One region of the Brevundimonas sp. GW456-12-10-14-LB3 genome, then DNA from elsewhere that is predicted to be linked to it. Evidence: riboswitches for the same ligand, from Rfam matches in the RefSeq annotation. Region 1 holds a riboswitch; the other holds the start of a gene.
The links. A riboswitch is a leader RNA that binds a small molecule or an ion and turns the genes downstream of it on or off. The one in region 1 is predicted to bind glycine.

Region 1 (14,342 bases):
AGGCGCCCCTGCTGGACGAAGACAGCCCCGAGTTCGCCCAGGACTTCGTCGGCGAGGAGCGATAGCCGTCGGACGCCGCGCTCAGGCGGTCAGCTGGCGCGGCAGTTTGAAGGTCACGGTCTCACGCGCGCCGGCGTCCTCGGTCACGGTGGCGTCGAACCGTTCGGCGATGGCGTCCACCAGGGCGGCGATCAAAGGCTCGGGCGCCGAGGCGCCGGCGGTGACGCCGACCGTCTGAACCCCGTCGAACCAGGCCCAGTCCACTTGGGAGGCGTCATCCACCAGCCGGGCGTCGCGGGCGCCGGCGCGCATCGCCACCTCGACCAGCCGGGCCGAGTTGGACGAATTCTTGGACCCGACCACCAGCACCAGTTCGCAGCCCTGTCCCAGGGTTTTGACCGCCTCCTGCCGATTGGTGGTGGCGTAGCAGATGTCTTCCTTGTGCGGGTCGGGCAGTTCGGGGAAGCGCCGCTTCAGCACCTTCAATATGCCGGCCGTGTCGTCGACCGACAGGGTGGTCTGGGTCGCATAGGCCAGGGGGGCGTCGCCGGGGCGTTCGAAGGCTTCCGCATCAGCCTCGGTCTCGACCAGGCTGATGGCGCCGGGCGGCAGCTGGCCCATGGTGCCGATCACCTCTGGATGGCCGGCGTGGCCGATCAGGATGATGTGGCGACCTGCGGCATGATGACGCTCGGCCTCGACATGGACCTTGGACACCAGGGGGCAGGTGGCGTCCAGGAACAGCAGGTCGCGCGACCGGGCGGCGGCGGGCACGGACTTGGGCACCCCATGGGCCGAGAAGACGACCGGCCGGTCGTCGGGGCATTCGTCCAACTCCTTGACGAAGACGGCGCCCATGGCCTTCAGCCGCTCGACCACATGGCGGTTATGGACGATCTCGTGGCGGACATAGACAGGGGCGCCGAACTTCTCGATGGCGCGCTCGACGATCTGGATCGCCCGATCAACCCCGGCGCAGAAGCCCCGCGGCGTCGCCAGCCGCACGGCGATCGGGCGGCGTTCGGGCGCAGGGGAGGGGACGTGCATATTCATGACCGCCAACCTAGTCGTTCGCGGACCATATCGCCATGCGGGGCGAGCGAATCCGCACCTCAAGGCAGCGACGCATCGCCACGGTCGGCTGGTTCTCAGTGAAAATCCATTCGGAACAAAGATTTAGACTAAGTTCACGACGCCTTGACCAACCGGCCGCTCACGATTAGTTTCCGCGCCGAATTCAGACCTGCCTCAACACATTGTTCGGGCGCTGAGCGCACAGGCCATGTCCCCAATGTCGGAATCGCGCGAAGAGGCGATCAAACGCCTCCAAGACAGCGCATCCGCGTTGGAGGACAAGACGGCTCAGAAGGCGTCGGAGCACCTCGCGGCTCAGGCGGTGACGAGCCAGGCCTACAAGATCGTCGCCGAACTGCTCGGCGGGGTCTTCCTGGGCTTGGGGCTAGGTTTTGGGGCGGACCGACTGTTCGGGACCAATCCCTGGGGTATCATCGGCGGAGTCCTTCTGGGCTTCGCCCTGTCGATTTACATGGCGCGCCGCACGGCCAACCGGCTGATGGCGCAGGCGAAGGCGAGCGGGATCGAACCGAAATCGGTCCCCTTCGACGACGAGGAAGACGAGGACCGATAGGCTGATGGCCGATCCGCTTCACCAGTTTAAGATCCAGCCGCTCGTCGATTTCGGCGCGGTGAACCTGCCTGTCTTCGGCCACACCCAGCTGGCGATCACCAATTCGCACGTCGCCATGACGGTCGCCTTCGTGGCCATTGTCCTGTTCCTGCAACTGGTCACCTCGAGCGCCAAGGTGGTGCCGGGACGGTTGCAGACGGCCGGCGAAAGCCTGTTCGACATGATCGACGGGGTGACGGATTCGATCATCGGCCACGACGGCCGCAAATATTTCCCGTTCGTCTTCAGCCTGTTCCTCCTGGTGCTGGTGATGAACCTGTTGGGCATGTTCCTCAGCTTCACCGCGACGTCGCAGCTGGCGGTTACGGTCACCTTCGCCGCCCTGACCATCCTGCTGGTCATCGGTGTGGGCTTCCTGAAGAACGGCCTGGGCTTCTTCAAACTGTTCTGGCCGGCCAGCGCGCCTCTGGTGCTGCGCCCCGTCGTCGGCGCGATCGAGTTCCTGTCCTTCCTGCTGCGTCCCGTGACCCTGGCTCTTCGTCTGTTCGGCAACATGCTGGGCGGCCACGTCGCGCTGAAGATCTTCGCCGGCTTCGTCGTGGCCCTGGGCGCCGGCGCCTTCGTCGGCGAGGGCTTGGGCCTGTGGGGCCTGCCGATCGCCGCCCTGTCGATGACCATGGTCGTCGCCCTGACCGCCCTCGAATTCCTCGTCGCCTTCCTGCAGGCGTTCGTGTTCGCCGTTCTGGCCAGCATCTATCTCAATGATGTGGTCAACCTGGGTGAAGGCCACTAAGGCCCGGCCCAGTTCGAGAACTCCCTCCTTCCAACCCACCTGACTGAAACAAGGATACTCACCATGGAAGCTGAAGCCGCCAAGTACATCGGCGCCGGCCTGGCCACCCTCGGCATGATCGGCTCGGCCATCGGCGTGGGCAACATCTTCGCCAACTTCCTGAACGGCGCCCTGCGCAATCCGTCGGCCGCCGCCTCGCAAGTCGGCAACCTGTTCGTGGGCGCGGCTCTGGCCGAAGCCCTGGGCATCCTGGCCTTCGTGCTGGGCATCCTGATCCTGAACTCCTGATCTATCCGGGGTTTAGGGCGGCGGCGGCTTCTCGCTGAGGCCGTCGCCGCCTTTCTGCTTTTCGGACGAACGGACACCATGGCCGCACCCACTTCTCACGACACCCACGCGACCACCGAGGCCGAAGGCCACGGCGGCGGCGGACTGCCCCAGTTCGAGACCCAGCACTGGGCCGGGCAGATGGGCTATCTGCTGGTCCTGTTCTTCCTGCTCTATTTCCTGATCGCCAAGGTCTTCGCGCCGCGCCTGCGCCGCGTCATGGATGAACGTCGCGAGACCATCTCCGGCGCCGTCGCCACCGCGCGTCAGGTCCAGGCCGAGGCCGCCGAGCAGGCCGCCCTGGCCCAGGCCGACCTGGCCAAGGCCCGCGCCGACGCCCGCGCCACCGCCGCCGCCGCCAAGGCGCGCGTGACGGAAGAAGCCAACGCCCGCCAGGCTGCTGAAGAAGCCGTGGTCAATGCCCGCATCGCCGAAGCCGAGGCCGCCATCGCCAAGACCCGCGACGCCGCCATGGGCAATGTCTCGACCATCGCCTCCGACGCCGCCGGCGCCATGGTGGAGCGCCTGACCGGCCAGGCCGCGACCAAGGCCGAACTCGACCTCGCCAAGGGAGCCGCCTGATGAACCTGATCTTTGAACCGGGCATCTGGGACCTGTCGAATCCCGAGATCTGGGTCGGCGTCGGCCTGCTGATCTTCTTCGGTATTCTGATCGCCGTCGGCGTGCCCAAGATGGTCGCCGCCCAGCTGGACGCCAAGGGCGCCAAGATCCAGGCCGACCTGGACGAGGCCGCCCGTCTGCGCGCCGAGGCCGAAGCCCTGCTGGCCCAAATCCGCAAGGAGAAGGCCGAGGCAGAGGCCCAGGCCGCTGATATGATGGCCCAGGCGGAAGCCGACGCCCGTCGTCTGGAAGTCGAATCCAAGGCCAAGCTGGAAGAGACGCTGGAGCGTCGCCAGAAGATGGCCGAGGCCCGCATCGCCCAGGCCGAGGCCCAGGCGTCCGCCGAGGTCAAGGCCGCCGCCGCCGACCTGGCCGCCAAGGCCGCGGAACAGATCCTGGCCGCCCGCCTCGCCGGCGGCGCCAAGGATCCGCTGCTGGACGCCGCCATCGCCCAGATCGGCGACCGCCTGAACTGACGACCTCAAGTCTGACCGGGTCTCAACGCCCGTCCTTCGGCCGAAATCGCTCTGGCGGTTTCGGCCGAAGTCGTTTTGGGGCGGCCCCTCAGCGCCCGATGACGCCGCTGACCGTCAGAACCACAGCGATCATCACCAGGATGAAGACGATGACCCCGCCCATGATGCGGAAGGGCGGGCCGCTTTCACTGCGGCGGCTGAAGCCGTCCGGATCGCGGTCGGGTTCAGTCATCGGTCTGCATCGGCTGCGGGGGCGGCGTCGAGGTGGTGGAGCCGTTCAGGGGCGTGCCGTCGCCGCGCACGGCCGACTGGCCGCGCAGGGCCGGATTGTCGCCGGGCGCCACGGCGGGCGCGCTGGGCGGGACGGCGCCGCCGGGCGGCGGCACGACGGCCGGTTGGACCACGGCCGTCTCGCTGTCGCTGGCGGCCTGAGGATTTCGCCAGATCACCTCAGCGACGAGGTAATAGGCGATCAGGGCCAGGACCACGCCGCCGACCAGCAGAGGCTCCCAGCGGATGCGCCCTCGGCGCGTCGGATCTTCCTTGCGGTTCATCGCAGGGGAAGCCGTCGGCCCACCGTCCGGTTCGTCTGTGTAGGAAGCCGGACGCAGGGACGGCCTGGAGACCAGGCCGTCCGGCCCGCCGAGATCAGTGGGCCGTGGCGCCGCCGATCACATGGGGCGTCTGGCGCTTGTCGCGCGCGACCAGCCGGGCATAGACATTGCCCAGGACGATCCCGAACACGGCATGGGTGACCAGAAGCCAGGCGATGGTGCCGAAGCCCGAGCCGGCGTTGAAGGTGCGGTAGTCGCCGACCATGAAGACGCCGGCCATCATCACCACCCAGGCGCCGACCGCAAAGACGATGCCCTTGGTCTCGGGCGTGTCGGTGGGCAGTCGCGGGCAGAGGTAGGCGAACAGGGGACCCAGGATCAGCACCCCGGTCACCGCATGAAGAATCCAGCCCACGGCCAGGGCGTCGGGCATGCCGATCAGGGCGGCGATGACGCTCTGGAACGGGTCGAACCAGTTCAGGAACAGATTGGGTATTTCCAGCAGGGACACGGCGAACGTGGCGGCGAAACCGGCGATCAGACCTTTTTGTAAGCGTGACATCATGACCTTAGCGCCTCCCAACGCTTTTCTGGTTCTCTGATAACGCTGGGACAGAATACGCCTGACTCGGACGGTCGGCGTTCACGTTGCCGTGGTTAGCGAACGCAGCAACGCAGGCGCGAAATGATCGCTGATGCGCGCACGGTCAGCGGAACAGTTTGCGGATGTAGCGGCGAAGGCCCTTGCGCAGACGGATCAGGCCGCGCCGCCGCCGGGTCAGGATCACCTTTTCGGCGCGCAAGGCCTGTTGCCAGAAAACCGGCGCGAACTCCGGCTTTTTCCGCATCAGCCGCCGGAAGGGATAGACCCATTTCGGCCGGGCGTACTGGGCGCGGATGAACTGTCGCTTGGCCCAGAAGGAGCTCTTCAGGATCAGCATCAGGCCGACCGCGATCACCGGGACGCCGCCGGGGCCGGGCAGGGGGGCGATCAGAATGCCAAGCAGGACCACGAACAGCCCGCCCGCCATCAGGGCCCAACGCTTCAGCACCCGCAGCTTGCGGCTGCGAGGCGAGGCGGAGGACAGGACGAGAGCGGGTGCGGAGATCACGAGGGCGCCGGGAGGGAGGAGGACTGACTGAGGTGTGACAACGGTCGCCACGCCCACCCGATCCCAAGCCGGGAAGGGAAAGAGCGACCGTGGCGAGGTTGTCACATAACCCCTTAAGATCCGGTTCGATGGCCGATCCGTGGCTTTCCTATGAAGCTTTGGTCATGAAGCCGGATTGTCGCAGTCTGTGTCCCACAGGACGCGGCTAGGCCTTGGTCAGCCGTAGTGGACGCCGGTCATGCGTTCGGACTCGGACCACAGGGCGCGGGCGGTTTCGACATCCAGCGCCTGGGGCTTGATGAGGGCGCGGCCGGGCGCACCCCGCATCTCCTGCCAGCCCTGAGGGCCGTAATAGGCGCCGGGTTCGGTCTGGGGCAGGGTCGCCGCCATCAGGATCGGCAAGGCGCCGTCGGCCGCCGAATGGCTGGCCACGCGCGCCAGAAGGCGGCTGACCAAGGCGAAAAGTCCGGGCGGGCTGCCGGCGTGGCCGTTGGCGATCAGATCCGTCCGGGCGAAACCGGGATGGGCGGCCACGCTGGTCAGGCCCCAATCTTCGCGATCGCTGCGGCGCTGAAGCTCCAGGGCGAACATCAACATCGCCAGTTTGGACTGCTGATAGATGGGCCAGGGCCGGTAACCGGAGCGATAGTTCAGATCGCTGAGCTGAATCCGACCGCCGCGATGGGCGACGCTGGACAACTGCACCACTCGCGCCTGAGCCGCCGTCAGCAGTGGCAGGAGCCGGCCGGTCAGGGCGAAGTGGGATAGATAGTTGGTTCCGAACTGCATCTCGAAACCATCGATGGTCGTTCGGCGACGGGGCACGGCCATGACGCCCGCATTGTTGATCAGAATGTCGACCGGCCGACCCGCCGCCAGGAGGGCCTCGGCGAAGGCGGCGACAGAGCTGAGGTCCGCCAGGTCCAGCCGTTCGAACCGCACGAGGGCCTCAGGGTGGCGACTGCGGATCAGCCGTTCCGCCTGATCGCCCTTGTCCGGATTGCGCGCGGCCAGAACGATCTCGGCGCCCTTTCCAGCCAGAACGAGCGCCGCCTCCAAGCCGATGCCGCCGGTCGCCCCGGTGATGATGACCAGCTTGCCGCTCTGGTCGGGAATATCGGCTGTCGTCCATTGGGTCATTGCGGCTATCCTGGGGTGAACTGAATTTCCGAAGGGCTCCGGCTTGCATATCTGCATCCGGTGCAAATATGCAAGAAGTGCAAGAAAAAGTTTTTCCTGGCGAGCAGGGTCTGCGTGCGCGGAAGCGGCTGGAAACCCACGCCCGCATTCAGGCCGAAGGCCTGCGGCTGTTCATCGAAAAGGGATTTGACGGCGCCACCCTGGACGAGGTGGCGGCGGCGGCGGGCGTATCGCGCCGCACCCTGCTGAACTATTTCGGCTCCAAGGAAGAGATCGTCTTTTCCCTCAAGGCCCAGATCCCTGAGATGATCGCCCAGGCGGTGGCGGCCCGGCCGTGCGACGAACCGCTGCTCGATATGGTGGAGGGGGGGCTGGCCGATGTCGCCGCGCGCTTCCAGACGCCGGACATGCTGGACCTGACGCGGCTGATCCATCAGACGCCCGCCCTTCAGGCCGGTGATCACGCAAAGTATGAAGGGGTGGAGCGGCTGCTGGCCCAGACCCTGGCCGAGCGGAAGGGATTGGCCCCGGACGACGTCGCCTGTCGCGTCGCGGCGGCGATCGGCGTCAGCATCATGAAACTGGCCGGCGAGGCCTGGCTGGCCCATCCGGACGAAGGGCCTGAACGGTTCGGCCGCGAAGCCTTCGCCGTCCTGAGACGCATGGCGGGCCAGCGTCCGCCGCCCTGATCCAGGACGGCGGACGCCGAGAGCGGCTTAGGCCGCCTGGTTCGAGCCTTCCGGGGCCGTCCAGCGCAGCACCGGCGAGCGGGCGGCGCGGGTTTCGTCCAGACGACGCAGGGGGGCGTGGAAGGGGGCGCCCTTGAAGCGGTCGACGTCGCCGGCCTTGGCCGCCTGGGCCAGCAGGCGCATGGCCTCGATGAAGCGATCCAGCTCGGCCTTGGACTCGGTCTCGGTCGGCTCGATCAGCATGGCCCCGTGAACGACCAGCGGGAAATACATGGTCATCGGGTGGAAGCCCTCGTCGATCATCGCCTTGGCGAAGTCGAGCGTGGTGATGTCCGTGCCCTTCAGCCATTCGTCGTCGAACAGGGCCTCGTGCATGCAGGGGCCGTCGGGGAAGGCCGCGCTCATCAGGTCCGACAGGCGGGCCTTGATGTAGTTGGCGTTCAGCACCGCATCCTCTGCCACCTGACGCAGGCCGTCGGCGCCGTGGCTCATCATGTAGGATAGGGCGCGCACATACATGCCCATCTGCCCCTGGAAGGCGCACAGGCGACCGAAGGCCTGTTCGGCCTCGTCTTCCTCACGCTCGATCAGGCGATAGCCGTTATCGTCATGCACCACCCAGGGCGCCGGGGCGAAGGGCGCCAGGGCGTCGGACAGCACCACCGGCCCCGCGCCCGGCCCGCCGCCGCCGTGCGGCGTCGAGAAGGTCTTGTGCAGGTTGATGTGCATGGCGTCCACGCCCAGATCGCCCGGACGAACCCGGCCGACGATGGCGTTGAAGTTGGCGCCGTCGCAGTAGAAATAGGCGCCCGCCTCGTGGGTCAGGCGGCTGATTTCCAGAATGTCGCGCTCGAACAGGCCGCAGGTGTTGGGGTTGGTCACCATGATGGCGGCGACGTCGTCGCCCAGCTTGGCGGCCAGGTCGGCGACGTCCACGCGGCCGTCCTCGGTCTGGGCCACCTCGACGACGGTATAGCCGACGAAGGCGGCCGTCGCCGGATTGGTGCCGTGGGCGCTGGTGGGCACCAGCACCTTGCGGCGCTTCTCATGCTGGCCCGAGGCCTCGTGCGCGGCGCGGATGGCCATCAGGCCGCACAGTTCGCCGTGCGCTCCCGCTTTCGGAGATAGCGCGACGGCGGGCATGCCGGTCAGGGTCTTCAGCCAATGGGCCAGCGTATCCATCAGCTCCAGCGCGCCCTGAACCGTCGACATCGGCTGCAGGGGGTGGATGTCCGAAAAACCGGCCAGACGCGCCATCTTCTCGTTCAGGCGCGGGTTGTGCTTCATCGTGCACGAGCCCAGCGGATAGATGGCCAGGTCGATGGCGTGGTTCTTCTGCGACAGGCGCACATAGTGGCGCATGGCCTCGGGCTCCGACAGGCCGGGCAGGCCGATCGGATCCTTGCGGACCAGGTCGCCCAGGTCCGACGCATCGGTCTTCGGTTCGGGCAGGTCGACCCCGGTCTTGCCCCAGCCTTCGCCTTCGAAGATCAGCGGCTCGTTCTGCAACAGGCCGCGCCCGCCGGTCAGGGTGGCGGGCTTGGTCTGTACCTGGTTCGGGGCGGTCGGGCGGCCGACGGTGTTCATGGTGCTCATGGTCTTGTCTCCGCTCAGGCCGCCAGCACCTTGGCGAGGGCGGTCGCCAGGAGCTTGATGTCGGCGTCAAGGGTGGTTTCGGTCGCAGCGACCAGCAGGACGTCGTCCATGCCGGCGTCGGGGGCCAGGCGGCTGTAGGGCACGCCGGCCAGGACGTGATGGGCGGCCAACTGATCCACGACCTCGGCCGCGTTCTTGGGCAGGCGCACCGCGAACTCGTTGAAGAAGCGGTCGGTCAGGATTTCGACGCCCGGAACGGCGGCCAGGGCGTCGCGCGTGGCGAGGGCCTTCTCGTGGTTCAGCAGGGCCAGTTTGCGCAGGCCCGTCTCGCCCAGCAGGCTCATGTGGATGGTGAAGGCCAGGGTGCAGAGGCCGGAATTCGTACAGATGTTCGACGTCGCCTTGTCGCGGCGGATATGCTGCTCCCGCGTCGACAGGGTCAGGACGAAACCGCGCTCGCCGTCGGCGTCCACCGTCTCGCCGGTCAGGCGGCCGGGCATCTGGCGGATCAGCTTCTCGCGCGTGGCGAACAGGCCGACATAGGGACCGCCGAAGTTCAGTGCGTTGCCGATCGACTGGCCCTCGGCGGCGACGATGTCCGCGCCCATCTCGCCGGGCGACTTCAGCAGGCCCATAGACACGGCTTCCGTCACCACGACGATCAGCAGGGCGCCGGCTGCATGGGCGGCCTCGGCGATCTTCGTGACATCCGTTGCGGCGCCGAAGACGTTCGGGGTCTGAACCACGACGCAGGCGGTGTCGGGACCGATCTGGTCGATCACGGCGGCCTCGGCGTCGACGGCGGGAGCCAGGACTTGCGTCTCGACGCCGACGGCGTGGACCACGGTCTCGGTCGCCTTGACGTAGTGGGGGTGCACCCCGCCCGAGATCACCGCCTTGTTGCGGCGGGTCACGCGGGTCGCCATCAGCACGCCCTCGGCCATGGCGGTCGAACCGTCATAAAGCGAGGCGTTGGCCACCGGCATGCCGGTCAGGTTCGCGACCTGGGTCTGGAACTCGTACAGATACTGCAGAGTCCCCTGGGCGATTTCCGGCTGGTAGGGGGTGTAGCTGGTCAGGAACTCCGACCGCTGGATGATATGATCCACCGTCGCCGGGACATGGTGCTTGTAGGCCCCTGCGCCGCAGAAGAAGGGGACGGCGCCGGCTGTGGCGTTCTTGGCGGCCATGGCGGACAGGGCGCGCTCGACCTCCAACTCGCCCGCCACCCGCGGCAGGTTCACAGGCCCGTCCAGCCGCGCCGCTTCGGGCACGTCCACGAACAGGTCGTCGATCGATTTGGCGCCGATGGCGGCGAGCATCGCCGTGCGGTCGTCGGGCGTCAGGGGGAGGTAACGCATTGCCGGTTTCCTTCACCCGTCATCCTCGGGCCTGACCCGAGGATCGGATGTTGTGCGGCTCGTGCGTCTAGGCTTCGCACGAGTGGTTGATCCTCCGGCCCTCGGGTCAAGCCCGAGGGTGACGGAGTTTGAGATTAGAGGGTGGCGAGGAAGGCGTCGTAGGCGGCCTGGTCCATCAGGGCGTCCAGTTCCGAGGCGTCCGACACCTTGATCTTGGCGAACCAGCCGTCCGCTTCCGGGGCCGAGTTGACGGTTTCCGGAGCGGTCGACAGGGCGTCATTGGCCTCGACCACTTCGCCCGAGACGGGGGCGTAGACGTCGGACGCCGCCTTGACGCTCTCGACCACGGCGAAGCTGGCGCCCTTGGCGACAGTCTTGCCGACTTCCGGCACTTCCACGAACACCACGTCGCCGAGGGCGTCGGCGGCGTGTTTCGAGATGCCCACGGTGGCGATGTCGCCGTCCAGGCTGACCCACTCGTGATCCTTGGTGAATTTCATTTCTCTTCTCCATCTCCCACCCCGTCATCCTCGGGCTTGACCCGAGGATCGGAGGCGGATCGTTCTCTGTGTTGATCCCGACGCAATGCGGCGGATAATCCGGCCCTCGGGTCAAGCCCGAGGGTGACGGGGTGAATGTTACGCCTTCGGCTTCCGGTAATAGCGTTGCGCCACGAAGGGCATGGCGACGACCTCGGCGGCGGCGGGCTTGCCGCGTACGATGACCTTCAACTCCGTGCCCAGGGCGGCATGGGCCGGCGGCACGAAGCCCATGGCGATGTTCTTGCCCAGGGTGGGGGAGGGGCCGCCCGAGGTGACCTTGCCGATGATGTTCCCATCGGCGTCGGCGATCTCGGCGCCTTCGCGGGCCGGGGCGCCTTCCTTGACGATCAGGCCGACGCGGACGCGCGAAGGACCGGCGGACAGTTCTTTCAGGATGCGGTCGGCGCCGGCGAAATCGGCCCGTTCCTTCCTCGACTTCGACAGGGCGAAGGTCAGGGCGCCTTCGACCGGGCTGGTGGTCGGGTCGATGTCGTGGCCGTGCAGCGGCAGGCCCGCCTCCAGGCGCAGGCTGTCCCGGGCGCCCAGGCCGATCGGCTTGACGCGGGCGTCTTCCAGGATCGTGTTCCAGATGCGCTCGGCCTGGTCCGCCGGGACCGAAATCTCATAGCCGTCTTCGCCCGTGTAGCCCGAACGCGAGACATAGCAGTCGACGCCGAACAGCATCAGACGCGCGCATTCCATAAAGCCCATTTCCGCCAGCACCGGCTCATGCGCCTTCATGACCTCGGCGGCTTCCGGCCCCTGGATGGCGATCAGGGCGCGGTCGTCCAGAACCGTCAGCTTGGCGTCGCCTTCCAGGTTCGCGGACCAGAAGGCGAAATCCTCGTCCTTGTTGCCGGCGTTGACGACGACGAACAGGCCGTCGTGATCCGGGCGGCCGGCCATCAGGTCGTCGATGATCCCTCCGTCCTTGTTCAGCAGCAGGGAATATTTCTGCTTGCCGGCCTTCAGGATTTCATAGTCGCCGGGCACGAACCGTTCGAACTGGGCGGTGGCGTCGGCGCCGGTGATCTTGCACTGGCCCATGTGGGACACGTCGAACAGGCCGGCGTGTTCGCGGGTCCAGCGGTGCTCGGCCAGGACGCCCTCATACTGGACCGGCATGTCATAGCCGCCGAAGCCCACCATCCGGGCCCCCAGGGCGCGGTGCGCGGCGTTCAGGGGCGTGGTCTTCAGGGTCTGATCGGTCATGGTTCAGGCTTTCACGGTCGCGTGTTGTGGCGGAGCTCCGCCGTCCTCGCGCCCCCGCTGTCCTGAAGCCTGAGAGATTCCGGCGACCAAATCATGTCGCCTTGCTCCGTCGGCGCGCCCGTGAAGAGCGGCTTTCCAGCGTCCGTATGCTTCGCGGTCCGTTTGCCTGAGCGTTTCCGGGGCGGTTGCGCCTTCGGCGTCGACCCGCCGAGGCGCGCCGATCTCTCCCGCGAGAGCAATCGACCTAAGCCACCGACTCCGGCCGCAAGTCAAGCGCAGGCGTGTTTTGACGCCGCCTTGTCGCACTTCCTGACGTCCGGCGTCGGCTCGCCCTTGCTCTCCCTGCGTCCGCCCGCCAAGAACGGAGCGTCCCTCTCCGCCGCTCCGGACCGATCCCATGACCGCCGACCGCACCCGCCTCGACGCCCACATCGCCGCCCTGGAGGTTCCGGAAGGGCTGAAGACGGTCCTGACGGTCGCCGCCGCCACCTGCGCCGACATCAGCACTCTGGTCGCCGGCGGCGCCCTGGCCGGGGCCTTGGGCGCCTCGGGCCAGATCAATGTTCAGGACGAGGAGCAGAAGAAGCTCGACGTCATGACCAACGACATGCTGACCGACGCCCTCCTGGCCTGTCCCGCCGTCGCCGGCGTCGCCTCGGAGGAGATGGACGAGGTTCAGCCGGCGGCCAATTCCACCGGCCAATATCTGGTCCTGTTCGATCCGCTGGACGGCTCGTCCAACATCGACATCAACGCCATGGTGGGGACCATCGTCTCGGTGCTGAAGTCTGCGACGCCTTCGCCGACCGAGGCCGACTTCATGCAGCCCGGCCGCAATCAGGTCGCCGCCCTCTACGCCCTGTACGGCCCCCAGACCATGCTGGTCCTGACTACGGGCGCAGGGGTCAAGGGCTTCACCCTGTCGAACGACGGCGACTGGATCCTGACCCACGACGACATCGCCATCTCCCTGGACACCAAGGAGTTCGCCATCAACATGTCGAACCTGCGCCACTGGGCCGAGCCGGTGCAGCGTTATGTCGACGGCGTGCTGAAGGGCGCGGACGGCCCCCGGGGCAAGAATTTCAACATGCGCTGGGTCGCCGCCATGGTCGCCGATGTCCACCGCATCCTGATGCGCGGCGGTGTCTTCCTGTACCCCTGGGACAAGCGGGAGCCGAACAAGCCCGGCAAGCTGCGCCTGATGTACGAGGGGAATCCCATGGCCTTCCTGGTTGAACAGGCCGGGGGCAAGGCGACGACGGACGGGGTTCAATCGATCCTCGACATCCAGCCCGAGCATCTGCACCAGCGCATCCCCGTCGCCCTGGGCTCGGCCAACGAGATCGACGCCTACGCGAGCGCATGATGAAGATCGGTCCGACTGACGCCCTCCTGGTCATCGACCCTCAGAACGACTTCTGCGAGGGCGGCCGTCTCGCGGTTGAGGGCGGGGCGGGGATCATGCCGCTGATCAACCGGCTGGCCGAACGGTTCGACCGGGTGGTCCTGACCCAGGACTGGCACACCCCGGACCAGATTTCGTTCGCCTCCAACCACCCCGGCGCGTCCCCCTTCACCGAGATCGAGGTCGCCTACGGCCGCCAGATGCTGTGGCCCGACCACTGTATCCAGGGCTCGCCCGGCGCCGACTTCCACCCCGATGCGGCGCCCACGGTGCAAAAGGCCCTGGCCGTGATCCGCAAGGGCTATAACCCCGCAGTGGATTCCTATTCCGGCTTCTTCGAGAACGACCATCGCACCCCGACGGGCCTGGCCGGCCTGCTGCGCGACCTGCGCGTGACCCGCGTCTTCCTGTGCGGGCTGGCCTTCGACTACTGCGTCCGCTTCACCGCCGAGGATGCGGTGCGCGAGGGTTTCCAAGCCGTGGTCATCTCCGACGCCAGCCGCGCCATCGCGCCGCAGACCGAGGCGACGGCCCGGGACAGTTTCCGGGCGATGGGGGTGGCGGAGGTCGGGGCCGAAACCCTCCTCGGCTAAACCCCTCTTTCGTCATCCTCCGGCGAGCTTAGCGAGACCGGGGGACCCAGCGGCGCGCGAGAGCGCGAACCTGTCGCGGGCCAGGTGCTCCCGCATCGTGCGGCGGATGGATTTCGCCTTCGGCCGCTGGATCCCCCGGTCCGCGCCGCGAAGACGCGGCTTGCCGGAGGATGACGAAAGAAGAGGCGTCAAACCGCCTTCGCGTACGCCTCTACCTCCGCGACGAACGCCGCCTTCTCCGCCTCGCCCAGGAACGACCCCTCGAAACTG
Region 2 (14,342 bases), on a different contig from region 1:
TCGAGCGGATGATCGTCGCGGGTCTTCCGAAATCAGCAGACCTCGTCGCGCGGCAGCGGCTTGAAGACCCGGCGGTAAACGTTGCACTCGGCGGCGAGCACCATGCCGCTGCGCCATTGGACGGAGCCGTCGAGCGTATGGGCGAAGCCGAGCATGACATTGGGCCGTTCGAGGCGGCGAGACCCGCCCAAATCCCGGATCAAGCGGTCGATCTCGGCCGGCGGCAACAGCACGAGCTTGCTGGCGACGACCGTGTTGTAGGCGGCCGGAAGGTTGCGATAGTCGAACGATTCAGACGGATTGTCGTAGCCGGTGTCGCTGATCTGCAGATAGTCGCGATTAAAGCGCGCCAGGGTGATGTGTTCGCCGTTCCCGGTCGTCATCACCTGATCGAAATACCGGTCGGGCCGGGTGAGATAGGCCTGCAACTGGGCCTTAGTCATGCCGGTGGCCGCCTTCAGAAGGGTGTCCAGCAACTCCGCTTTCAGCGCACGGATCGGCGCCAGCAGCCAGTCGGGCGTCACGGCGTCGATGATGTCGCCGATCGCCGCAGCGGTCAGACCGATGAAGCTCGGCGCTCCCGCCATCGAAAGCAGATGTCGGGTCGCATAGTCGCTGAGGATGCGGTCGGCCTTCTCGGTGTCGGTCTTGCGCTCGGCGTTGAAGAACAAAGCCTCCGCCACCTGATGACTGACCTGGGGCCAGAGCCGCAGGCCTTCGTCGATGTCGTCGCGCCAGTATTCCTTGTAGGTGACCGGCGCCGCATTGAGCGCCACATAGCCGGCCAACTCTGCCGACAGCAGGACCGCCGAACAGCTGAAGTCGTTCCAGCGGCAGTTGTCGATGCGGCGCTGAAGGTCGGCCTTGTGGTCGTAATAGGCCCGAATGTCGGCGTCGAGCGATGCGCGCAGGGTCGAGAACAGGCGCGGCACCGAATAGTTGGTGCTGCTGCTGGCGCTGGGCAGCAACCGGTCCAGGGCGGAGCCGGGACGCGCGTCGACCATCGCCTGATAGATGCGTCCGTCGACCCCCGCCACGCTGGCAGTGAAGAAGTCGCCGGTCAAGGCTGAACCCGGCAGGCGCTTGTCGATATAGCCTTCCAGGACGATGTGGCGGATCGCATTGTCCGGCGGGTTCAAGGTGAAGGGGGCGCCGGAAAACTGATTGATGAAGGTGTGGCCATAGGTGTCGCCCGCCGCATGGGTCAGAAAGCCCAGGCGGAAGGCGCGTTGCAGCGGATCGTCGCCGAAGCTGTTCCAGACGTGCTCAAGCCAAGCGTCCGAGCCGTGCGAGACGCCGCTTTCCTCCCCGTCCGGATGGATGACCTGTTGGCCCGTGAGGATGTCCGGATAGGCGTCGGGGCCCAGCACGCCCGCGCGATACTGCGCACGGCCCGCTCTCAAGGCGACCAAGGTGTCGTCATCGACCTTGTATCGTCGAACCTCGCCGGTTCCCAGGACGGGGATTTCGACATAGCCGTCGTCGAGCGCGTCCTTCACCGCGATTTCGGCGAAATAGACGTGGGACGTCGGCTTCCAGGCTGCGGCGACGCTGGGCAGTAGGACAGCCGTGACGCTGAGGGCGGCGGCCAGCAGGCGCGCCTTGCGTGATTTCGCGAACATCGTGTCTCCTCCAAGAGAATGTGATCCCGCCGACCCCGTGCGTTGTATTGATCACGCCTTTTGCGAGAACCGTCAAATCCTTTTGGTTGTAGCCCTAAGCTCTTGGCTCAATCTCTGCGGGCGCGGCGACACGGCCTGGCCCGCATGTCATTCTCGCGCCTCATGACGCGCGGCCGCGAAGGGGCGCCGGCTCCTGCACGATAGGATGAAGCCCCGCCTCGCGGGCGGTCGGCATGAATGAGGGTGGTTGATGTGCAGCCAGTCACCTGTGGTTCCGCGACAACCGTTCTTCGCTTCACCCATCAGCGCTCTGTGGGCGCTTATATACCTCCCACGCGATGGTCGCTCTTTGCGGCGCGCAGCCGATCGCTGCAGCCCGGGCCCTTAAGTCGCCTATCTGTCGCTCGGCTTAAGCCCCGTCGGACCCCTGACGGCCCGTGAAACGGATCTGCTGTCCGAAGGACAGCTCAAGCGTATTTCCGTCTGGGTCGCTGATGTAGGTCCAGTAGCCGACCGGAGGCGGGCTTTGAACGGGCGGAGACCGCAGGACGCCCCTGCGCCTGGCGAGGTCCGCGAGACGGTCCACTTCGCCCTGATCCCGGCACGCCAGTCCAATGTGCCCAAAGGGACCGAGCGGCGTGTCGTCGAGCTGGTTTGATTCGACCAGCACGACCGTGAAGGCGGTGTGGGGATGGGCCAGCCAGGCGACGCGGCTGATACGGCCCTCCGCACGGCGTTCATGCACCAGCCGCAAGCCGGCGAAGGTTTCATAGAACTCACGACTGCGGTCCATCTCACGGACGACCAGGGCGATGTGGCTCAGGCCACGGTCAAAGGTTGGTGTATCGGACATCGGGCGCTCCCTTGGTGATCGCGCCGACCTTCGTTTATTCACATTCCGTGTGGAAATGGGTGTTTGGTATAACGATCATGCGAATGACTAATGAGCTCGCCGGCATTGATCTCAACCTGCTCGTGGTGCTGGACGCTTTGCTTTCTGAGCGCCATGTGACCCGTGCAGCGCTGAGGCTGAACAAGACCCAGCCCGCCGTCAGCCAGACTCTGGCGCGTCTTCGGGCTCTGCTTGATGATCCGATCCTGGTTCGCAGAGCGGGGAGGCTGGAGCCGACCGCGCGCGCACGGGCGTTGGCCGCGCCCCTTGGCGAGGCCCTCGCCGTGCTCGGAGGGCTTTTGCGGGACGAGGTCTTCAGCCCGCAGACCCTTAGGCGGGCGTTCCGGGTCTCGATGTCCGACTACGCCGCCGAGGTTCTATTGCCGGGGCTGGTCAGGCGCCTTGTTCAAACGGCGCCGGGTGCGGCCTTGCGGCTCGTGTCCCTGGGCCGCGAGGCCGCCCTCGGGGCGGTTCGGTCCGGCGAGATCGATCTGGCGATCGGCGTCTATCCGGGCGTGCGGGACGAGGGCTTGCGCAGTTCGGATCTCTTCATTGATCAATTCGCCTGTCTTGCCGACGAGGCGGCGGGCCTGCCGGCGACCTTGGAGGACTATCTGTCCCGACCTCATGTGGCGGTGGCGGCGTCGCCGGACGACAGGGGCGAGGTGGACGCCGCCTTGAAAGCCTTGGGCCACGCTCGTCGGGTGATCTTCACCCTGCCGCACTGGTCCGTCGCCCCTCGGATTGTCAGAGGGACGGACCTTATCGTGACGGCGGCGCGCCGAAGCCTTGAGGCGCGCCGGGAAGACGGTCTGACCCTCGGGGCCCCGCCGATCGACCTGGCCGGTATTTCGCTTGTCCAGGTCTGGCATGACCGGCGGGACCATGATCACGGTCTGCGTTGGCTCAGAAACGAGATCGAGACGGAAGCGCAGGCGACGCCCTGAGTTGGCGACGTTGAGCTGCAGCCGCCTGTTCGATCCGTGATGATCTCTTGGGTTTCAGGATTTCCGTGATGCGTTGAGACCCAGTAGCACGAGGGTTGGCAGTGTCAGCGTGTAGGCGGCCAGAGGCCAAACTGTGCTGCCGTTGAATAGGATCACGGCCAGGGTCCCAACGAGGCTTACGATCAGGCTCTGGCCCGCAAAGTAGAGCGCGACGGCCAGGCCCGCCTGATCGCCGAAGGCTTCGAGGGCGCCATTCGCCGAGACGGACACGGTCAGGACGATCCCCACCGCCATGATCCAAGACGGGAGGATGACGCTCCCTATGGAGGGCTCGCCGAAGGCGGCGCTCGCGCCGAAACACAGGGCGCTCGCGAGCAGCAGGCCCATGCCCCGCTGAACGGCGCCCGCCACCCCCCATCGGTCCAAGCAAGGGCGAGCGGCATGGGATGCGACGATCATGACGAAAGCCGTGCTGGCGAAGGCGAGGCTGAACTCAAGCTCCGACAGTCCCACCCTTTCGACAAGAATGCGTGGCGCCGTCGAGACGTAGACGAAGAAGGACCCCATCGCGGCTCCAAACGCCAAGGTGTAGATTTGGAAGGCCCAACTGCGGAGAATGGGGCCCGGGCGTGGGCGAGAGGCTTCGCCCAAAGGGCGCGTTTCCGTCCACCGCCAAAGCGCGTGCATCAGGGGCGGAAGCGTCAACGCGGCCAAGAACCAGAAGATCGCCCGCCAGCTCAACTGCGCTGAAACGAGCGCCCCGAGCACGGGTCCGAACGCGGGCACAAAGGCCAACATCGCGCTGAACAGGCCATAGATCCGGACACTCTCCGGCTTGTCGCCGTACACGTCACGGACCGTCGCGAAGGTCGCCACCAGCATCGCCGCGGCGCCCATCGCCTGAGCAAGCCGAAGGACGACGAACGCCCAGCCTGACGCCGCCATCGCCAACAGGCCCGAAGTCACCGCGAACGTGAGCGCGCCGGACAGAAGCACAGGCCGCCGACCGAACCGGTCTGAGAGCGGGCCGAAGATGACTTGCCCGAGGCCGAGGCCGAGGAGGTAGACGCTGAGCGTGAGCTGGATGACGGGTGGATCGGCCTGCAAAGCGGCCGGCATGGCCGGCGTCACGGGCAGATAGATGTCCATCGCCAGCGAGGCGAGCAGGTCAAAGGGCGCCATCAGCAGGATGGCGGTCGGAAGGGCGTGGGCCCAAATGGGCCGGTTGTCGGACATGAGGGATCGCTTCGCGTCAAATGCTGGATTTGACGGCGATCAGCCGGGTGGAGGTCAGCAGATCGCCGCAACAACGGGTTCGTCGTTGCGGCCTATTCGTCCGAGGCCTTCGTGCCACCCATCTCAGGCGCCTCCCGCGTCTTCTTGGTCAGGCTTTGTCTGGACCTAGACAAAGCAAAGGTCCAGCGACCGAAGCCGCGCAGGGCTGTGGCGGCCGACGGGCGCTGTCCGACAAAACCGAAAGCCCTCTGGTGGGGCTTGGCGAGAGGGTCTTCGGCGCAGCCGCCTTAAACCGCACATCGATCGAAGCCGCCTTCAGCCGCCGTCGGTGCGAACGGCGCTCCCGATCCGGTGGCGCGCGTCCACCTTCAGAACGGCTTGTCGTTTCGACGACTCATTCTTCCGCACTGGGTTGGAAAGTCAGTCGCCCGACGAGGCCGCTTCGCCCGCCGCTGCGGTTGGATAAACCGAACTGCCCGCCTTGGGCCTCCGCCAAGGTGCGAACGATGGCGAGGCCGAGGCCGGAACCGGACGCCTGGGAGGGCGCGGCGCGGAAGAATCGGTCTGTAAGGCGGGGAAGGGCGGCCTCATCGACGCCGGGGCCGTGATCCCAGACGCAGACCGCGCCCGTTGTTCGCACATGCACGATGACGGGCGGCGCGCCGTGGTGGAAGGCGTTGTCGATAAGATTGAGGATCTGTTCAGCGATTAGGTCCTCGGCGCCCAGAACGACCACGGCCTCTGCCGGAAGACGAAGGCGTAGAGCGCCGTTCGGGGCGGACCGGCGCGCCTTAGCCATTTGAAAGGCGCGCCGCGCCGCCCGGCCCAGGTCGGCAGACGACTTGATCCGGGCGCCGTCAGCCCGGGCCGTGGAAAGCAACTGGCCGACGAGCCGGGTCATGCCGGCGACCGCGTCGCGGGAGTCGTCGATCAGACGCCTCTCCCGCGCGGTCCAGGTCCTGGGCGCGCCCGCCAGCAGATCGAGATTGGCCGCCACGACCGAAAGCGGGGTGCGCAACTGGTGCGAGGCGTCGGCTGCGAAGCGCTGAACCCCCGACGTCGAGGCCTCAAGCCGCGCCAGGAGATGGTTGAAGGCGGTCAGCACCGGCTGGAATTCGCGGGGCGCCAGGTCGATGTCGGCGGGCGCGAAGTCGGCACGGGGACCGGGGCGGCGCGTCAGGTCGTCGATCAGCCGCTTGAGCGAGTTGAGGCCCCACTTCAAGGCCGGCCAGATCAGAAGCGCGGCCAACAGGACGAGCAGGGTGGGTGGCAGCAGCAGGCTGCGATATAGATCCAACAGGCTGGCGCGTCGCGAGTCCAGGCTCTGAGCCACCGACACGGTGACGGGGGCGGGTCTTCCTGGGATCGTCAGGGTTTGCTGGGCCATGCGAACCGGCACGCCGCGGACGGACAGGTCGGCGAAGATCGGAGCATCCGACGAGGCGTCGGGCAGGCGCGGCAACTCCTCATAGCCTGTGATCAGTCGGCCGCCCTCGCGAACACTGTAGAAGACGGCGTCCCGCTCGGGACCGTCGAGCAGGCCCAGAGTCCAGGGCGCGACATCGACAGTCACCTTGCCGTCGGCGACCGAGACCGTTTCCCGGATGGTCTGCAGCGCCCCCGCCAGGAGGCGGTCGGCCGTCTCCGCCACCACGCGGTGGGCCGTCCAAGCCCCGACCGCCAGCACCACGACGGCGAACAGGGCCAGGGGCGCGACCTGGGCGATCAGCAGACGTGTCACCAGACTGTGGGGGCGGCGCGAGCCGGGCGCCTCGCTCATGGATCGAGACGATAGCCGCGACCGCGGATATTGGTCACGGCGGGGCCGTCAGGCTGCAACTGGCGCCTCAGCCGACCGACATGGATCTCCAGGGCGTTGAGCGAGGGAGCCTCATCCTGCGGAAAGACTTCGGCCGCCAACAACTCCCGATCCACCACCTGGCCAGCGCGCGAGGCCAGAACGCGCAGGGCCGCCCATTCGCGCGGACGGAGCGACAGTTCCCGGTCATTGACCTGGGCCCGGCCGGCGTCCCAGTCGCAGACCAGTGAGCCGACGATCGCGGCGCCCGCCGCCCGACCCTGGCGTCGACGCACGATCGCTCTCAATCGGGCGATCAGTTCCGAAGGGGCGAAGGGTTTGACGAGATAGTCATCAGCGCCGAAATCCAGTCCCGCCACCCGGTCGCCCAGGGCGTCGCGCGCGGTCAGCATCAGGACGGGCGTCTGCGATCCCCGCCGTCTGAAGGCCTTCAGGACCTCGAAACCGTCGATGTCGGGAAGGCCGATGTCCAACACGGCGGCGTCGAACCGCTCCGTCGCTTCCAGATGAAGGGCTTGGTCCCCGCTGTCGGTGGAGCGGAGTTCGAAACCGACCGCCAGAAGGCTGGCCTCGAGCGAATGCCGAAGCGCCTTGTCATCCTCGACGACCAGTATTCTCATGGCGATGCGAAGGAGCGGATCATGAACGGTACAATAGCGGGAAACCCGCCCCGGTGAAGACGGATCGCCGACATCTGCTTCTCGGGCTCGCGGGGGCGGGGGTTTCGGCCTGCGCGGGCGAGCCGGACGGGGTCGCGACGGCGCCCCGCGTCCGATGGCTTGCCAGGCGCGAGGGCGGGCTGCACATCCTCACGAACACCAGCCTGATGGGGCCTGTGCTGGCGGCGTTTCAACGGCGCTGGCCCGAGATCGCGGTGCGGCTCGAGGACATCAACTCGACCCTGATCGCGAACCGAGTCCAGTCCCGCGCCGCCTCCGGACTGGAGGGGCCGGATCTGGTCTGGAGCACGGCGATGGACGTGCAGGTCAAGCTGATCAATGACGGCTACGCCCAAGTTTATCGATCGCCGCATCGGGCGGCCATGCCGGACGGCTCGGTCTGGCGAGACCAGGCGTTCGGTGTGACGGCCGAGCCCGTCGTCTTCGCCTATAATCGCAGGCGGTTGCCGTCGGAGATCGTGCCGCGCAGCCACGCCCAACTGCTCGAACGGCTGTCTACCGACGCGGACCGGTTTTTCCGCCGGGTCACCCTGTATGACGCCGAACGCAGCGGGGTGGCGCTTCTGCAACTGTCGGCCGACATCCAGATCTATCCCGACGCTTGGGCCCTGATGACTGCCCTGGGGTCTACTCATCCGCGTGCCGATACGTCCGGCCAAAGGATGATGGGCCAACTGGCTGAGGGCCGCATGGCCTTCGCCTACAATATGAACCAGTCTTACGGGGCGTCGTGGGTCGCCCGGGCGCCCGATATCGGCCTGGTTACGCCAGAGGACTATCATCTGTCCGTCTCGCGCGTGGCCTTCATACCCCGCAACGCGGCCCACCCCAACGCCGCCCGGCTTTTTCTGGATTTTCTTTTATCGCGTGAAGGGCAAAGGATCATCGCCGGCCTGGGGGTCCGCCCAGCTCGCGGCGACATTCTTACCGAGCGTCGCGCCTCTATCCCCGGCGCTCGGCCGGTCCGTGTGGGACCGGCCTTGCTCGCCAATCTCGATCAGGCGCGTCGCGAGGGGCTTCTGCAGCGTTGGCGGGCCGCCATGCAGGCGGCGGAACGGGCGCCGGACGACCCTAGGGCCCCCTAAGGCTTTCCTGTGGATAAGTCTCTTTCTTCTGAAGGCGGTGTTTCTGTCACCTCGCTTTCACCGATCCTGCGGTGACCGATAGTCGCTCGGCGACAAACGACTGACGCGCTTCAAAAGCGGCATGTAACTGCATGAATGTGAAAATAGAAGCATTATCCTTGCGAGGCGTGCCGATTTGACAGGCATTCGTTGGTCGATCTTACTCGCTTCAGCAAGGCGGGAGAGATCGGTTCCCGCCGACGCCGAAGGCGCAACCGCCCCGGAAACGCTCAGGCAAACGGACCGTCTTGCTGAAGGAACGCTGGAGAGAAGGTCGAATCCGGGGGATGCGGCCTCGCCGAAGGAGAAAGGGTCGGCGAACGGCCTGAAGCTCTCAGGCCCAATGACAGCGGGGGCGAACGGGCGCCGCAGAGCGCCGGTCGCATTGGGCAACCCTGGGGAGGGGCGTCATCGCCATGAGGAATCTCGCTTTGTCTCGTCTTAATCGCAACCTGACCTATTATTGCAGCGCCATCGCGCTGATGGCCTGCGCCACCTCTGTCCATGCCCAGGAGGCGGGCGCTCCAGAGGATGCGGCCTCGGTCGATGACATTGTCGTCACCGCCTCGCGGATCGACCGCGCCGGCTTCGAGGCGCCGACGCCGACCATCCATCTTTCCGCCGAGGATCTGTCGGTTGGCGCGCGGCCGAATATCGCCGCCGCCCTCAACGACATGCCTCAATTCCGCGCCACCACATCGGCCCAGACGACCGGCACCAACACCGGTGCGGGCAATGCGCCGGTCGATCTGCGCGGCTTGGGCATCAACCGGACCCTAGTCCTGATCGATGGGCGTCGCGTGTCCAGCGAGAACGATCTGAACGCCGTGCCGTCGGTGCTGGTCAAGAGCGTCGACGTGGTTACGGGCGGCGCATCGGCCGCCTGGGGCTCAGGCGCCGTCGCCGGCGTAGTGAACATCGGCATTGATCGCTATTTCAGCGGCGGCAAGCTGGGCGCCGAATACGGCGTGTCCTCCTACGACGACGCTGAGCAGGAACGGTTCGAAGGCGCCTGGGGCGCGGACTTCGCCGACGGGCGCGGCCACTTCGTCATCGGCGGCGAATACCTGGACAACGAAGGCGTCATCCCCAAAGCGTCGCGCCCGAATATCGGCCGATGGGCCACCGTCAACGGCGCCCTGCAGCCGGACGTCGGCTTCGCCAACGCCGCTTACGGCGGTCTGATCCTGTCGGGCGTGAACCGCGGTAAGGTGTTTAACCCGGACGGCACGCTTCGGCCTTTCGATTACGGCACCGTCAGCGGAACCAACTCGATCGGCGGCGAAGGTCCGTCCAATGACGATCTCAGCCCGTTGGTCACGCCGCAGCGCCGCTACACCGGGCTGGCCAGCGCCGTCTATGAGATCAATGACAAGCTGCGGGTCACGGCTGACGTCCGTCACTCGCGGATGTGGAACGACTATGTCTGGTTCGGCGATCACGATCGCGGCGATCTGACGATCAGCATCGACAACGCCTTCTTGTCGTCCACGATCAAGCAGCAGATGGCGGCCGCTGGCCAGACGTCCTTCACCTTCGGACGTTTCAACTCTGATCTGTCCTATTCCACGATCGATTTCGAGCGCGTCACCACCCAGGCCACTCTGGCCGTGGACGGCGAGTTCGGCGACAGCTGGCGCTGGGGCGCCTACTACAGCCACGGCGAGTTCGAGAATAATATCGATACGCCCGGTTTTCTGCTGAAGACCGAATTCGCCAATGCGGTCGATTCCGTAATCGATCCCGTGAGCGGTCGAGCCGTCTGCCGCGTGACCCTGACCAATCCCAACTCGGGCTGCGTGCCGATCAATCTCTTTGGCCTGGGCGCGCCGTCTCAGGAAGCCATCGATTATGTCACCGGCACGCCTCAGCAGCGGGCCACCACCAAGCTGGACGTCGCCGGCGTCAGCCTGCGTGGCGAGCCCTTCAGCCTGCCGGCCGGCGACGTGTCGATCGCCGTCGGCCTGGAAGCCCGCAAGGAGCAGACCGATCAGCGTATTGGCGAGCTGGACGCGGCCAAGGCCTTCAAGACGTTCAGCTTCTCGGCCATGTCCGGCGAGTTCAGCGTGAAGGAGGCCTTCGCCGAAGTCCTGGTCCCGATCGTCAAGGATCTGCCGATCCTGAACGACCTGCAGTTCAATGCTGCAGCTCGCATCTCGGACTACGACACCACGGGCTCGATCTGGTCTTGGAAGGTTGGCGCCACCAACGAGTTCTTCCCCGGCTTCCGCGGCCGTGTGACTCAGTCGCGCGATATCCGTTCGGCCAATCTTTCGGAGCTGTTCACCACCACCACCACCGGCTGGAACAACATCAATGACCCGGCCAAGAACGGGGCTTTAGTTTATACGCTGAACAACGGCGGCGGTAATCCCAACCTCCGCCCGGAGACCGCCGATACACTGACCCTGGGCGTCACCTATTCGCCGCCTTCGATCCCAGGCCTGAACCTGTCGCTGGATTATTACGACATCAAGATCGACGACGTGATCACGACGATTGCGCCGCAGGATCTGGTCAACCGCTGCTACAACGGCAACCTCGACCTCTGCTCCAAGGTCGAGCGCGACTCGGCGGGCAATCTGGTCCGCACCATGTCCACCTATGTGAACCTGGCCGAGTACCACACGGACGGGATCGACGCCGAGGCCTCCTACGCCTCCGACGCCGACCTCTGGGTTCCGGGCGCGACGGGCCGGGTGATGATGCGCTTGGTCGGCACCTGGGTGAACAGCCTGACCACGGACGACGGCGTGACCAAGATCGAATATGTCGAATCCCAGGGCTATTCTTTCGGCCTGGGCGTACCCAAGCTGCGGGTCAACGCCAGCCTCGGCTGGAAGGGCGAGGTGTTCGGTGCGAACCTGCGCGCGCGCTACATCTCGGCGGGCGACTACAACAGCACCGTCGCCATCTCGAACAACCACATCGACGCCTTCACCTATGTCGATCTAGGGCTGACGGCCGACCTGGCGCACTACGGCGCAAACGGGGTCGAGCTGTACGCCAATGCGACCAACCTGTTCGACAAGGACCCGCCGGTCGGGTCGCTCTATTCGCCGTATTACGACGTCATCGGTCGGTACGTCACGGTTGGCGCGCGGTACCGCTTCTAGTTCTGGTTCTGCGCTCCGGATCGCCGGCCCCGCTCCTCCATTGGGCCGGCGATCTCCCCTTCTGCTCCCCCATTTTTCACACGGTCTGTGCCATGATTTCCCGTCTGCCGATGGCTCTCCTGCTCGCCCTGAGCGTCGCTCCTGCGGCCCTTGCCGAGGCGCCCAAGCCCGCCGCCATCGTCGCCGACGGCCTTCCCGCCGTGCCCGACGATCTGGTCGCGGCGACCCAGCCCTATCTTCAGACGCGCCGTGCGACCTTCCTGGGCTGGAACGCCGCCGATCAGTCAATGCTGATCAAGACGCGGTTCGGCGCCACGGATCAGCTTCACGTCGTGGCTGCTCCTGACGGCGCCCGAACCCAGATCAGTTTCGAGGCCGAGCCGATCCTGGCCGGCGCCCTGTCGCCCAACGGTCAGACCCTTCTTGTCCAGAAGGACAACGGGGGCGACGAATTCTATCAACTCTACACCCTGGCCGCAGGTCGGTTGAGCCTGATTACGGACGGCAAGAGCCGCAATTGGTTCGGCGCCTGGAGTCGGGACGGCAAGCGGGTCGGCTACGCCTCATCGCGTCGCAACGGCGCGGACATGGACCTTTATGTGGTCGATCCCGCCGACCCCTCGACCGACCGTCTGGTGGCCCAGGTGTCCGGCGGCGGCTGGAACATCGCCGACTTCTCCAGGGACGGGACCAAGGCCCTGGTCCTGAACCGGATGTCGATCAACAGGGCCGTTGTCTATGAGCTGGACCTCGCCTCGGGCCGGATGACGCCGCTGACCGACCCCGTCGCGCAGGTCTCCTATGTCGATCCTCAGTACGGGCCCGACGGCGCCGTCTGGGCGACCTCGAACAAGGATTCCGACTTCCTGCGTCTGGGGCGGATCGTGCGGAACGGCTTTGTGCCGGTCAGCACAGAAGCCCGCTGGGATGTCAGCGACTACGCCGTCGCTCCGGACGGCGACTTCATCGCCTATGCGGTCAACGAGGCTGGGATATCGCGGCTGAAGGTTATGGATGTCGCGACCGGCGCCGTCCGGGTCGTCACAGGTCTGCCGGAAGGCGTCATCCCCTACAGCATCGGCCCGGCCATCGACATCGCCCCATGGGGCGCGATCGGTCTCAGCCTGTCGTCCGCGCGCGTCTCCGGCGACGCCTTCTCCGTCGATCCGACCACCCTGGCCGTCACCCAATGGACCCATAGCGAGACGGGCGGTCTGGACCCTGCTGTCAACGTCGAGCCGCAACTGGTCGAGGTGAGGAGCTTCGACGGCGAGACGGTGTCCGGCTTCCTCTACCGGCCCGACCCCGCCGAATTCCCCGGCAAGCGGCCGCTGATTGTCGATATCCACGGCGGTCCTGAAGGCCAGACGCGCCCCGATTTCCTGGGCGCGCAGAACTATCTGTTAAACGAGATGGGCGTGGCCCTTTTCTTCCCGAACGTGCGCGGCTCGTCCGGCTTCGGCACCCGGTTCGTCAATCTGGACAACGGCCCGTTCCAGCGCGAGAATTCGGTCAAGGACATCGGCGCTTTCCTGGACGCGCTCGAGGTCGATCCCACCCTTGACGCCTCGCGCTTCGCCGTCACCGGCGTCTCCTACGGCGGCTACATGTGCTACGCCGCCGCCGTGCATTACAGCGACCGGCTGAAGGGGGCGAACTGCTATGTCGCCATCTCCAACTTTGTCACCTTCCTAGAAAACACCCAGTCGTATCGCCGCGACCTGAGACGGGTGGAATACGGCGACGAACGGGATCCGGCTCAGCGCGCCCAGCTTCACGCCATCTCCCCCCTGACCAGCGTCGACAAGATCACCATTCCGCTTCTGGTCGCCACCGGTGGAAACGATCCCCGCGTCCCGGCCTCCGAAGCCGACCAGATCGTTAGCGCGGTCCGCAGCCGCGGAGGCACGGCCTGGCACCTGCTGGCCCAGAACGAGGGCCACGGCTTCCACAAGAAGGAGAACGAGGACTACTATTTCTGGACCAGCCTTCTGTTCTGGAAACAGACCCTGCTGGGCGAGGCGGCGCGCTAGGCGACACGGTTCCAGTCACGCTCCATGTTCTTCAAACGCCTTGTCGCGGCGGGCGCGGCCCTCGTCGTGCTCGCTGCGGCGCCCGCCACGTCCCAGACCCGTCCTCCGGTTCGTACCGACCATCATGTCCATGTCCACGCCCCGGCCATTCGGGAGATTCTGACGGCCTATTGCGACAGTCCGGGGCGGATCAGCGCCTGTGATCCAGCCTTCGTCAAACCACTGACGGCCAAAGATCTTCTGGCGGATATGGACCAGACGGGCGTCCAGACGGCTTGGATCATGTCCACGGCCTATCTGGCCGAGAGCCCGATGATGGTTCCGCCGCTGGCCGACGCGGCCGACCGCGTCCATGTCGCCAACGCCTTCACCGTGGCCATCGCGGCCGCACATCCCGAGCGGCTGGTCGCCTTCATCTCGGTCAATCCGCTGGCGCCCGAGGCTCTGGCCGAAATCGAAGCGTGGAAAGGCGAGCCTTTTGCAAAGGGATTGAAGCTGCATCTGACCAACTCGGGCGTCGATCTTCGCGATCCCGGTCAGGTTCGCCGTCTTGCCGCCGTCTTCGACGCCGCCTCGGACGCCGGCCTGACCATCATGATCCACATGCGAACCCGCGCCTCCGACTATGGCGCCCAGGATGTGCGCGTCTTCGTCGAACAGGTTCTGCCTCATGCACGCGGCGTCCCGGTTGTCATCGCCCATTCGGGCGGCTGGGGCGGACTGGATGCGAACACTTGGGACGCGCTGGAGGCCTTCCGGCAGTCGCTGGCGACGGATCACAAGCGTTTTCCAAACCTCTATTTCGACCTAGCCCAGGTCTTCGACGCCGACACGCCGCCCGGAGATCGCGAAAGGCTGGTCGATCTGATGCGA

Region 2: linked by a shared signal. The riboswitch ahead of AC07XS_RS00430 (TonB-dependent receptor domain-containing protein) and the one ahead of gcvT (glycine cleavage system aminomethyltransferase GcvT) in region 1 are both predicted to bind glycine.

Annotation. Positions count from the first base shown of each region.
Region 1 is NZ_JBWKZJ010000041.1:1,040-15,381, reverse strand. Features, by position in the region: gene scpB (SMC-Scp complex subunit ScpB) at 1-65, shown strand, start outside; gene ispH (4-hydroxy-3-methylbut-2-enyl diphosphate reductase) at 82-1,053, opposite strand; gene AC07XS_RS13770 (AtpZ/AtpI family protein) at 1,292-1,648, shown strand; gene AC07XS_RS13765 (F0F1 ATP synthase subunit A) at 1,653-2,441, shown strand; gene AC07XS_RS13760 (F0F1 ATP synthase subunit C) at 2,505-2,729, shown strand; gene AC07XS_RS13755 (F0F1 ATP synthase subunit B family protein) at 2,808-3,350, shown strand; gene AC07XS_RS13750 (F0F1 ATP synthase subunit B) at 3,350-3,865, shown strand; gene AC07XS_RS13745 (hypothetical protein) at 3,954-4,097, opposite strand; gene AC07XS_RS13740 (hypothetical protein) at 4,090-4,419, opposite strand; gene AC07XS_RS13735 (DUF6789 family protein) at 4,514-4,984, opposite strand; gene AC07XS_RS13730 (hypothetical protein) at 5,127-5,531, opposite strand; gene AC07XS_RS13725 (SDR family oxidoreductase) at 5,748-6,671, opposite strand; gene AC07XS_RS13720 (TetR family transcriptional regulator) at 6,749-7,360, shown strand; gene gcvPB (aminomethyl-transferring glycine dehydrogenase subunit GcvPB) at 7,388-8,956, opposite strand; gene gcvPA (aminomethyl-transferring glycine dehydrogenase subunit GcvPA) at 8,971-10,317, opposite strand; gene gcvH (glycine cleavage system protein GcvH) at 10,452-10,817, opposite strand; gene gcvT (glycine cleavage system aminomethyltransferase GcvT) at 10,956-12,071, opposite strand; glycine riboswitch at 12,127-12,212, opposite strand; glycine riboswitch at 12,216-12,311, opposite strand; gene AC07XS_RS13695 (class 1 fructose-bisphosphatase) at 12,469-13,440, shown strand; gene pncA (bifunctional nicotinamidase/pyrazinamidase) at 13,437-14,072, shown strand; gene AC07XS_RS13685 (adenosine deaminase) at 14,261-14,342, opposite strand, start outside.
Region 2 is NZ_JBWKZJ010000001.1:82,387-96,728, reverse strand. Features, by position in the region: gene AC07XS_RS00465 (hypothetical protein) at 33-1,622, opposite strand; gene AC07XS_RS00460 (VOC family protein) at 2,032-2,475, opposite strand; gene AC07XS_RS00455 (LysR family transcriptional regulator) at 2,559-3,461, shown strand; gene cml (CmlA/FloR family chloramphenicol efflux MFS transporter) at 3,516-4,697, opposite strand; gene AC07XS_RS00445 (sensor histidine kinase N-terminal domain-containing protein) at 5,092-6,477, opposite strand; gene AC07XS_RS00440 (response regulator transcription factor) at 6,474-7,136, opposite strand; gene AC07XS_RS00435 (ABC transporter substrate-binding protein) at 7,190-8,281, shown strand; glycine riboswitch at 8,489-8,576, shown strand; gene AC07XS_RS00430 (TonB-dependent receptor domain-containing protein) at 8,752-11,436, shown strand; gene AC07XS_RS00425 (prolyl oligopeptidase family serine peptidase) at 11,547-13,469, shown strand; gene AC07XS_RS00420 (amidohydrolase family protein) at 13,494-14,342, shown strand, end outside.